3 regions of the Streptomyces sp. NPDC048255 genome follow, and region 2 is predicted to be linked to each of the others. Evidence: riboswitches for the same ligand, from Rfam matches in the RefSeq annotation. Region 2 holds a riboswitch; each other region holds the start of a gene.

Region 1 (3,265 bases), on a different contig from region 2:
GTCTGCGCATAAGCGCGCGGCTTCTCGATCCGGTCGCGCCGCTCGGTGTCGGAGTCCCACGACGTCACCTCGACGGCCATCAGGATCGGGCTCGGGTCCACCCAGTCGCCCTGCCCCACGAACGCGTCCTCGTGCGCCAGAACCCCGTCCGGAATGGCGCGGCCCTCCCGGTACCCTTCCGCCTTGATCCCCTGCCCTGGGTGCAGCCAGAACTCCGGGTGGTGCTGCATGCAGATCCGCGTCAGCCACAGAATGATCCGCCCGTGGTCCCCGTCTGGCATGGCCTTGCTCCTCAGCACCCCACCGATGAATTCCAGTCGCAGCCCTTCCCCCTCGCGGGCCGCTATGCGGGCCAGGTGCTCGAACTCTTCGATGGTCATGTGGGGCCGGTCGGTCATCACGGTCACGCCTCGCTCGCCTTCCTCGACGGTGCTGCCTCCGACGATAGCGCCGGGCACCGACAGCCGTCCTGCACACTCGACCGCATGGACATCGTCATCAGGGCCGCACTGCCCACCGAGTACGAACAGCTGGGCGAGATCACCGCGCGGGCCTACCTGGGCGACGGGCTCCTCGGGGCCGACGAGGCGTTCTACGCGGACGTGCTGCGCGATGTCGCCGCCCGCGCCGCCGACGGGGAGGTGCTCGTCGCCGTCGACGAGGAGGACGGGGAACGCGTGCTCGGCGGTGTGACCTTCGCCCCGCCCGGGAGCCCGCTGGCCGACATCGCCGGGCCCGGCGAGGCCGAGTTCCGGATGCTGGCCGTCTCCCGCGCGGCGCGCGGGCGCGGCGCGGGCGAGGCGCTGGTGCGCGCCTGCGTGGCCCGCGCGGGGGAGCTGGAGGGCGTCACGCACCTGGTGCTCTCCACCCAGAGCGGCATGATCAGCGCCCGGCGGCTGTACGAGCGGCTGGGATTCGTACGGACTCCCGAGCGGGACTGGGCACCCGTCCCGGGCCTGACACTGCTCACCTACCGCCTCAGCCTGTAGCCACGCCGACACAAGATGTGGGGGCTACCGCAACGGTCCGCCCCCACATGTATGCTCATGCCTGCTGTCGCCGCAGGGGAATCCGGTGCGAATCCGGAACTGTCCCGCAACGGTATGAAGTACACCCATTGGTGCACATGCAAGTCCGAGGACCTGCCGACAGCGCGCCCGGCTCGACCGAACCGGGTGCCGACACGTCCGGGCCTCGCGGTTGGGCTGGTGGACGCCATGCGGTGTACGCGTTTCTGCCACGCCCGCATGCGCCCGCTCGCGCCCCGCCGACGGCCGGCCGAGCGAGGGAGAGCTCCCGCCGTGACCATCGCGCCTTCCGCACCGCGCGCCGAGTCCATTTCTGGCGACAACACCGAGGGCCCGGGGGCCACGCTGCTGCGTACCCTCACCGAGCTGACGGCGGACCTCCCCGACACCGACCCCGGCCGGGTCGCGGCCTCCGCGCTGCGCGGCCGCAGCTCCGCCGCCGACGATGCCGAGCTGCGCGGGCTCGCCACCGAGGCCGCCGCCGGTCTGATCTCCGAGGACCCGGCCTACTCCCGGCTCGCCGCCCGGCTGCTGACGCTGGCCGTCCGTGACGAGGCCGCGGGCCAGGGCTCCACGTCCTTCTCCGCCTCCGTCGCCGTCGGCCACCGCGAGGGGCTCATCGCCGACCGCACGGCCGAGTTCGTGAAGACCCACGCCCCCCGCCTGGACGCGCTGGTCGAGCACACCCTCGCCGAGGGCGCCGACGACCGCTTCGGCTTCTTCGGCCTGCGCACCCTGCACAGCCGCTACCTGCTGCGCCACCCCATCACCCGTCAGGTCATCGAGACCCCGCAGTACTTCATGCTGCGCGTGGCCTGCGGCCTCGCCGCGGACGAGAGCGTCCAGGCCGTCGAGGAAGTGGCCTCGCTGTACCGGCTGATGAGCCGCCTCGACTACCTGCCGTCCTCCCCCACGCTCTTCAACTCCGGCACCCGGCACCCGCAGATGTCCTCCTGCTACCTGCTGGACTCCCCGCTGGACGAGCTCGACTCGATCTACGACCGCTACCACCAGGTCGCCCGCCTCTCCAAGCACGCCGGCGGCATCGGCCTGTCGTACTCCCGCATCCGCGCCCGCGGTTCGCTGATCCGCGGCACCAACGGCCACTCCAACGGCATCGTGCCGTTCCTGAAGACCCTCGACGCCTCCGTCGCCGCCGTGAACCAGGGCGGCCGCCGCAAGGGTGCCGCCGCCGTCTACCTGGAGACCTGGCACGCGGACATCGAGGAGTTCCTGGAGCTGCGCGACAACACCGGTGAGGACCAGCGCCGTACGCACAACCTGAACCTCGCCCACTGGGTGCCGGACGAGTTCATGCGCCGCGTGAACGCCGACGCCGACTGGTCGCTGTTCTCCCCGGCCGACGTGCCCGAGCTCGTCGACCTGTGGGGCGATGAGTTCGACGCCGCCTACCGCAAGGCCGAGGCGGCCGGCCTGGCCCGCAAGACCATGCCCGCCCGCGACCTGTACGGCCGGATGATGCGCACCCTCGCGCAGACCGGCCAGGGCTGGATGACCTTCAAGGACGCCTCCAACCGCACGGCGAACCAGACCGCCGAGCCGGGCACCGTCGTCCACTCGTCGAACCTGTGCACCGAGATCATCGAGGTCACCAACGACGGCGAGACGGCCGTCTGCAACCTCGGCTCGGTCAACCTCGGCGCGTTCGTGGTCGACGGCGGGATCGACTGGGAGCGGATCGACGAGACCGTCCGCACCGCGGTGACCTTCCTCGACCGCGTGGTGGACATCAACTTCTACCCGACCGAGCAGGCAGGCCGCTCCAACGCCCGCTGGCGCCCGGTGGGCCTGGGCGCGATGGGCCTCCAGGACGTCTTCTTCAAGCTGAAGCTGCCCTTCGACTCCCCCGAGGCGAAGGCCCTGTCCGCCAAGCTCTCCGAGCGCATCATGCTGGCCGCGTACGAGGCCTCCTGCGACCTCGCCGAGCGCAGCGGCCCGCTCCCGGCCTGGGAGCAGACCCGCACCGCCCGCGGCGTCCTGCACCCGGACCACTACGACGTCGAGCTGAACTGGCCGGAGCGCTGGGACGCGCTGCGCGCCCGGGTCGCGAAGACCGGCATGCGCAACTCCCTGCTGCTGGCCATCGCCCCGACGGCGACGATCGCCTCGATCGCGGGCGTGTACGAGTGCATCGAGCCGCAGGTCTCCAACCTCTTCAAGCGCGAGACGCTCAGCGGTGAGTTCCTCCAGGTCAACGGCTACCTGGTGGAGGAGCT
Region 2 (3,265 bases):
AGATCCGCGACCTCAACGTCTCCGTCGCGCTCCGCGGCGAGTTCCGCGACGTCCACCTGAGCGGCGACAACGGCAACTGCCTGCCGACCGACACCACCAAGAACACGGTGTACGCCTTCGGCAAGGAACACGGCATCGAGTCCCCCGAGGCCTTCGGCATCCTGCTCGCCAAGCACTTCGTCTCCTCCCAGCAGCCGATCCGCGAGGCGCAGATCCGCATCGAGGAGTACGTGTGGGACCGCATCCCGGTCCCGACGCGCAAGGAGCAGCACTCCTTCGTCCGCAAGGGCCAGGAGGTGCGCACCGCGCAGATCACCTACAGCGAGACCACCGGGCTCCAGGTCATCTCGGGCCTGAAGGACCTGACGGTGATGAACTCGACCAACTCCGAGTTCCACGGCTACATCAAGGACAAGTACACGACCCTCCAGGAGGCGTACGACCGCATCCTGGCGACCAAGGTGACCGCGCGCTGGGCCCATTCGGCACTGGCGGCCGACGACGCCGCGTACGACTGGGACGGGTCGTACCGGAAGGTCCGCAAGCACATGCTGGAAGCCTTCGCGGAGACGTACTCGTACTCGCTCCAGCAGACCCTGAACCAGATGGCCGAGCGGGTGCTCGACAACTGCCCCAAGGTCAACGAGGTGCGCCTCAACCTCCCCAACAAGCACCACTTCCTCGTCGACCTGGAGCCCTTCGGCCTCAAGAACGACAACGAGGTGTACTTCGCGGCGGACCGGATGTACGGCCTGATCGAGGGCACCATCCACCGCGACGGCGTGCAGCCGGTGATCGCCACCTCCGACTGGATCGTGGCCTGAGCCTCCGCGCGCGCTCCGTCGCCCGCCTCCTCGTCTAACCCTCCGCGGGGACCTCGTTCCCCAGCCGGAGGTTCCACCGCCCCGCCCGCCCGCTGAGTTCAGTGAGCGTGCGGGGTCGTGCGTCCAGCCGCCAGAACGTCTGCGGCGGCAGTTCCAGCGCGTGCACCACGGCCGCCCGGACGAAGGCCTGCTCGGCGGTGACCCGGTGGGTGCCGGGCTCCAGACCGTCCAGCCAGCTCCCGGCACGGGCGACGAGCGCCTCGACGGACTCCCCGCCGGGCGGGGCGTACGCGGGATCCGTCAGCCAGCGGTGCACCGCGGCCGGATCCTCGGCGGCCACCTCGTCCAGGGTCCGCCCCGCCCACTGCCCGGTGTCCAGGGCGTAGGGCCCGCCGGCCCCGAAGCGGTGGCGCCGCATGGCGGCGTCGAACTCCGGGGTGACGAGGTGAATTCGTACCGAAGAGGGCTTCATAAAGGGAGCGTAAGCTCGGTACGGTCGCGGGTGACACAACTGAATGACGACGGTACGGCGGAAGCACCGGTGAGAATCCGGCACGGTCGCGCCACTGTGAACCCTCCCGGAAGGGGGAGGCAAGTCAGACCCGCCACCGTCGTCGCGAGCACCACTGACCGGGACGCGTGTTCCCTCTGGAGGTACCTGTCATGGCCCACTCCGCCGTGCCCACGACGCCTGTCGCCGTCGCACCCCTCTCGCTCTCCGCGCTTGCTCCCTGGGCGGTCTTCGTCTCCGTCCTCACCCTCGTCCTGCTGTACTTCGTCGGCGTGGAGCAGGGCGCCACCGCGCTCTTCGAGGGCGAGACCGTCCACGAATGGCTGCACGACGGCCGCCACCTGCTCGGCTTCCCCTGCCACTGATCCCCCACTCGTGCAAGGGAACCGCAGCATGACTTCCTCCGCTCCGAGCACCACCTCCCCACGTACCGTCTCCCCCCGCACCCTGCTCGTGCGGGGCATGCTGGCCGGGCTGCTGGCCGGCCTGGTCGCCTTCCTCGTCGCGTACCTCCTCGGAGAGTCCAAGGTGGACGCGGCGATCGCCATCGAGGAGGCCGCGGCCGGCCACGACCACGGCCACGGCGAGGAGGCCCCGGTCAGCCGGGCCCTCCAGGCCACCGCCGGCCTCGGCACCGGCGTCCTGCTCTACGGGGTCGCGCTCGGCGGCATCGGCGCGCTCGTCTACTGCTACGCCCTGGGCCGCATCGGCCGCTTCGGCCCGCGGGCCACGGCCGCGCTGGTCACCGGGGGCCTGTTCGTCGCCGTGACCCTGGTGCCGTTCCTCAAGTACCCGGCCAACCCGCCGGCCGTCGGAGACCCCGAGACGGCCGCCCGGCGGACCACCCTCTACCTCCTGATGATCGCCCTGAGCGCACTGCTGGCCGCGGGCGCCCTCATCCTGGGACGGCGCCTCGCGCCGCGCCTGGGCAACTGGAACGCGAGCACCGTCGCCGGCGTGGGCTTCGTGGCCGCGGTCGGCATCTCCTACGCCCTGCTCCCCGGGGTCAACGAGGTCCCGGCGGGCTTCCCGGCCGCGCTGATCTGGGACTTCCGCCTCGCCTCCCTGGCCATCCAGACCGCACTGTGGGCGACTTTCGGCCTGGCCTTCGGTTATCTAGCCGAACGCGCCCTTGTGCCCGCCTCCGCACCCAAGGAGGCTGTGCAGCCCACAAGTTGACGATGAAGGGGCCGGTAGCACATGCCGACGGCGATCTGGCGGTGGCGGGGCTGGACGGGCGCGGCCCCGTTCTGGCTGAACTCCCTCCTGCTGCTCCTGGCCCCTTTCACCGCCGTCACCCTCCTCGCGCAGCTGGGCCTCATCACCGCCCTCGCCGCTCTCGGAGGGCTGGCCCGCCACCTCTGGTTCGGTGACTACGGACACCCGGCCATCCACCTCGCCGCCGCGCTGATGGGCGCGGCGGCGGCGACCCTCGTGGTGGTCTGAGCCCCGGTCACGGCGCCCGGCCGGCGGGCGTACCCGCGTCCCGCACCACGCGATGTCTGCCGTGCGGGGGTGTCTTCGTCCCCCGGTCGGACCCTTCTGCGGGCACTTCGGGGAACGTCCCGGCGTGTCGGGGCACACCCCTCGCATGAGCGGGACACGACGCGTGCGGACGACACGGAGGGCATGGAGGGTGCTGACCCAGGCCCTGACCGTGGCCTGCGTCGTCCTGCTGTGCGTGTTCGGCGCCGGCCCGGCGGGCGCGACGGCCGCCGAGCCCCGTACGAGCTCCTCAGCGCCCGCGGAACCCACCGAGGGACAGTCCGATCCGGCCGCCGATCCCGAAGCACGGGCCGCCGTACGGCCCCCCGCGCGCGGGCTGCCGGGCGTACAGCGCAGGCCGCTGCCGGTGTTTCACGTGAAACATGCGGCCGGTCCGCCCTGCCGCCCGGCGTCCGGGCCGGCCGAACCGGCGCTGTCCCGGCGG
Region 3 (3,265 bases), on a different contig from region 2:
ACACGCGCCACCTCGTCCGCCGCGCCGCCGTGCGGGTGAACGCGTGAGCGCCCCCGCGCGGCCGGCCCGCATCCAGCGCGTCGGGGTCGTCGGCGGCGGCCAGATGGGCGCGGGCATCGCAGAGGTCTGCGCCCGCGCCGGACTCGACACGGTCGTCGCCGAGGCGGACGCCACCGCCGCCCGGGCCGCCCGGGAGCGGGTCGCGGTCTCCCTGGAACGCGCCGTCCAGCGGGGCAAGCTCGACCGGCTCTCCGCCGAGGACGCGCTGACGCGGCTCGTCTTCACCGGCGACCTGGAGGACCTCGCCGACCGGCAGCTGGTCATCGAGGCCGTCACCGAGGACCCCGAGGCGAAGACCGAGGTCTTCACCCGCCTCGACAAGACCGTGGAGGATCCGGAGGCGATCCTCGCCACCAACACCTCCGCCATCCCGGTCATGCGGCTCGCCATGGCCACCGGCCGCGCCGACCGGGTGGTGGGCCTGCACTTCTTCAACCCGGTCCCCGTCCTGCCGCTGGTGGAGGTCGTCTCCTCCCTGCACACCTCCGCGGACACGCTCGCCGCCGTCGAAGCCTTCGCCCGTGACGCCCTGGGCAAGACCACGGTCCGCTCCCAGGACCGGGCCGGCTTCGTCGTCAACGCGCTGCTGGTGCCCTACCTCCTCTCGGCCATCCGCATGGCCGAATCGGGATTCGCCGGCCCGGCCGACGTCGACGCCGGGATGGAACTGGGCTGCGCCCACCCGATGGGTCCGCTCAAACTCGCCGACCTGATCGGCCTGGACACCGTCGCGGCGATCGCCGAATCGCTGTACGAGGAGTTCAAGGAACCTCTGTACGCCCCGCCCCCGCTGCTCCAGCGGATGGTGCAGGCAGGGCTGCTGGGCCGCAAGAGCGGCCGCGGGTTCCACACGTACGGCCGGGGCTGAGGGGCCCGGCACGTCTCCGGGCGGAGGGTGCGCCGGAGACGCGGCACGGCGTGGGTGCGGCGAGTGGTGTCGCCGCACCCACGCCGCGTCTCATTTCACCGTCCGATATGTGGACCGCGGTGTTCATTCCCCGGCGGGCCGACCTAGTGTGGCCCACGCAGCTGGTTCGCCCCCGTCCGCCAGGCGGGAAGCGTCGCAAGAGGGAACCCGGTGGGAATCCGGGACTGCCCCGCAGCGGTGAGCGGGAACGACCGCCGTCATACGCACTGGGACCGGAACCGGTCCTGGGAAGCGACGGCCAGTAGGAGCCCGCCGGGAGACCGGCAGGCGCGCCCGCGAGTCCGAAGACCTGCCCGTTGCCCGCGCGCGAACGAACGCGCGCGGTTTCCCGGTGACCTCGTGGGCGGGTCGGCGTGCACCTCGGGCGGATCTCCGTCGCGCAGTCCTTACCGCGCGACCCCGGAGGTCGGCCCGTTCCGGCACCCCTTCGCACCCTCGGCCCGTCACCGGGTCCATGGAGACACGCTCGCGAAGGAGAGTTCCGTGACCACCGAGTCCGCAGCCGCGGCAGTACAGGCCACTGTGTACGGCTACCCCCGCCAGGGACAGAACCGCGAACTGAAGAAGGCCGTCGAGGGCTACTGGAAGGGCCGCGTCACCGCCGAAGCCCTCCAGGACACCGCCCGCGACCTGCGCCGCGCCAACTGGAAGCAGCTCGCCGACGCCGGCCTCCACGAACTGCCCACCGGGGACTTCTCGTACTACGACCACGTCCTGGACACCACCGTCATGGTCGGCGCGATTCCCGCCCGGCACCGCGCCGCCGTCGAAACGGACGCCCTGGACGGCTACTTCGCGATGGCACGCGGCACCCAGGACGTCGCGCCGCTGGAGATGACCAAGTGGTTCGACACGAACTACCACTACCTCGTCCCCGAACTGGGCCCCGACACCGCCTTCACGGCCGACTCCGCCCGGCAGGTCGCCGAACTGAAGGAAGCCCTCGCCCTCGGCCACACACCCCGCCCCGTCCTGGTCGGACCGGTCACCTACCTGCTGCTCGCCAAGCCCGCCCCCGGCGTCGCCGAGGACTTCGTCCCGCTGACCCTGCTCGACCGGCTGCTGCCCGTCTACGCACAGGTGCTCGCCGAGCTGCGCGCCGCCGGCGCCGACTGGGTCCAGCTCGACGAGCCCGCCCTCGTACAGGACCGCACCCCGGCCGAACTGGGCGCCGCCGCCCGGGCCTACCGCGACCTCGGCGGCCTCACCGACCGGCCCAGGCTGCTGGTCGCCTCCTACTTCGACCGGCTCGGCGAGGCCTTGCCCGTCCTGGCGAAGGCACCCGTGGAAGGCCTCGCCCTCGACTTCACCGACGCCGCGGCCGCCAACCTCCGCGACCTCGCGGCGGTCGGCGGACTGCCGGGCAAGCGCCTGGTCGCGGGCGTGGTCAACGGCCGCAACATCTGGATCAACGACCACCAGAAGTCCCTGACCACCCTCGGCACCCTCCTCGGCCTCGCCGACCGCGTCGACGTCGCCGCCTCCTGCTCCCTCCTGCACGTCCCGCTGGACGCCACCGCCGAACGGGACATCGACCCGCAGATCCGCCGCTGGCTCGCCTTCGCCCGCCAGAAGACCACCGAGATCACCACCCTGGCCCGCGGCCTGGCCCAGGGCACCGGGGCGATCGCCGCCGAACTCGCCGCCAACCAGGCGGACCTCGCCTCCCGCGCCACCTCCCCGATCACCCACGACCCGGCCGTACGGGCCCGCACCGCCGCGATCACCGAGGCCGACGGCCGCCGCTCCCGGCCCTACACCGAGCGTTCCGCCGCCCAGCGCGCCCACCTGCGCCTGCCGCTGCTGCCCACCACCACCATCGGCTCCTTCCCGCAGACGGACGAACTGCGGGTGGCCCGTGCAGACCTACGCGCAGGCCGCATCGACACCGCCGGGTACGAGGAGCGCATCAAGACCGAGATCCGCGAGGTCATCGCCTTCCAGGAGCAGACCGGTGTCGACGTCCTCGTGCACGGCGAGCCCGAACGCAACGACATGGTCCAGTACTTCGCCGAACAGCTCACCGGCTACCTCGCCACCCAGCACGGCTGGGTCCAGTCCTACGGCACCCGCTACGTCCGCCCGCCGGTCCTCGCCGGGGACATCTCCCGCCCCGAGCCGATGACCGTGCGCTGGACGGCGTACGCCCAGGAGCAGACCGCCAAGCCGGTCAAGGGCATGCTGACCGGCCCGGTCACCATGCTCGCCTGGTCCTTCGTACGCGACGACCAGCCCCTCGGGGAGACCGCCCGGCAGGTCGGGCTCGCCCTGCGCGAC

Evidence for each region. Region 2 has a riboswitch for cobalamin ahead of AB0D94_RS01780 (CbtB-domain containing protein). Riboswitches for the same ligand answer to the same signal wherever they lie in the genome.
Region 1: it holds a riboswitch for cobalamin, as region 2 does, so the genes downstream of both, AB0D94_RS15765 (ribonucleoside-diphosphate reductase subunit alpha) here and AB0D94_RS01780 (CbtB-domain containing protein) in region 2, are expected to answer to the same signal.
Region 3: it holds a riboswitch for cobalamin, as region 2 does, so the genes downstream of both, metE (5-methyltetrahydropteroyltriglutamate--homocysteine S-methyltransferase) here and AB0D94_RS01780 (CbtB-domain containing protein) in region 2, are expected to answer to the same signal.

Annotation. Positions count from the first base shown of each region.
Region 1 is NZ_JBEZMA010000016.1:66,061-69,325, reverse strand. Features, by position in the region: gene AB0D94_RS15775 (Uma2 family endonuclease) at 1-407, opposite strand, end outside; gene AB0D94_RS15770 (GNAT family N-acetyltransferase) at 486-989, shown strand; cobalamin riboswitch at 1,006-1,165, shown strand; gene AB0D94_RS15765 (ribonucleoside-diphosphate reductase subunit alpha) at 1,302-3,265, shown strand, end outside.
Region 2 is NZ_JBEZMA010000001.1:376,158-379,422, reverse strand. Features, by position in the region: gene pucL (factor-independent urate hydroxylase) at 1-824, shown strand, start outside; gene AB0D94_RS01785 (histidine phosphatase family protein) at 859-1,296, opposite strand; cobalamin riboswitch at 1,308-1,449, shown strand; gene AB0D94_RS01780 (CbtB-domain containing protein) at 1,488-1,700, shown strand; gene AB0D94_RS01775 (CbtA family protein) at 1,729-2,514, shown strand; gene AB0D94_RS01770 (hypothetical protein) at 2,536-2,781, shown strand; gene AB0D94_RS01765 (hypothetical protein) at 2,972-3,265, shown strand, end outside.
Region 3 is NZ_JBEZMA010000010.1:72,955-76,219, reverse strand. Features, by position in the region: gene aceB (malate synthase A) at 1-47, shown strand, start outside; gene AB0D94_RS11500 (3-hydroxybutyryl-CoA dehydrogenase) at 44-928, shown strand; cobalamin riboswitch at 1,126-1,279, shown strand; gene metE (5-methyltetrahydropteroyltriglutamate--homocysteine S-methyltransferase) at 1,472-3,265, shown strand, end outside.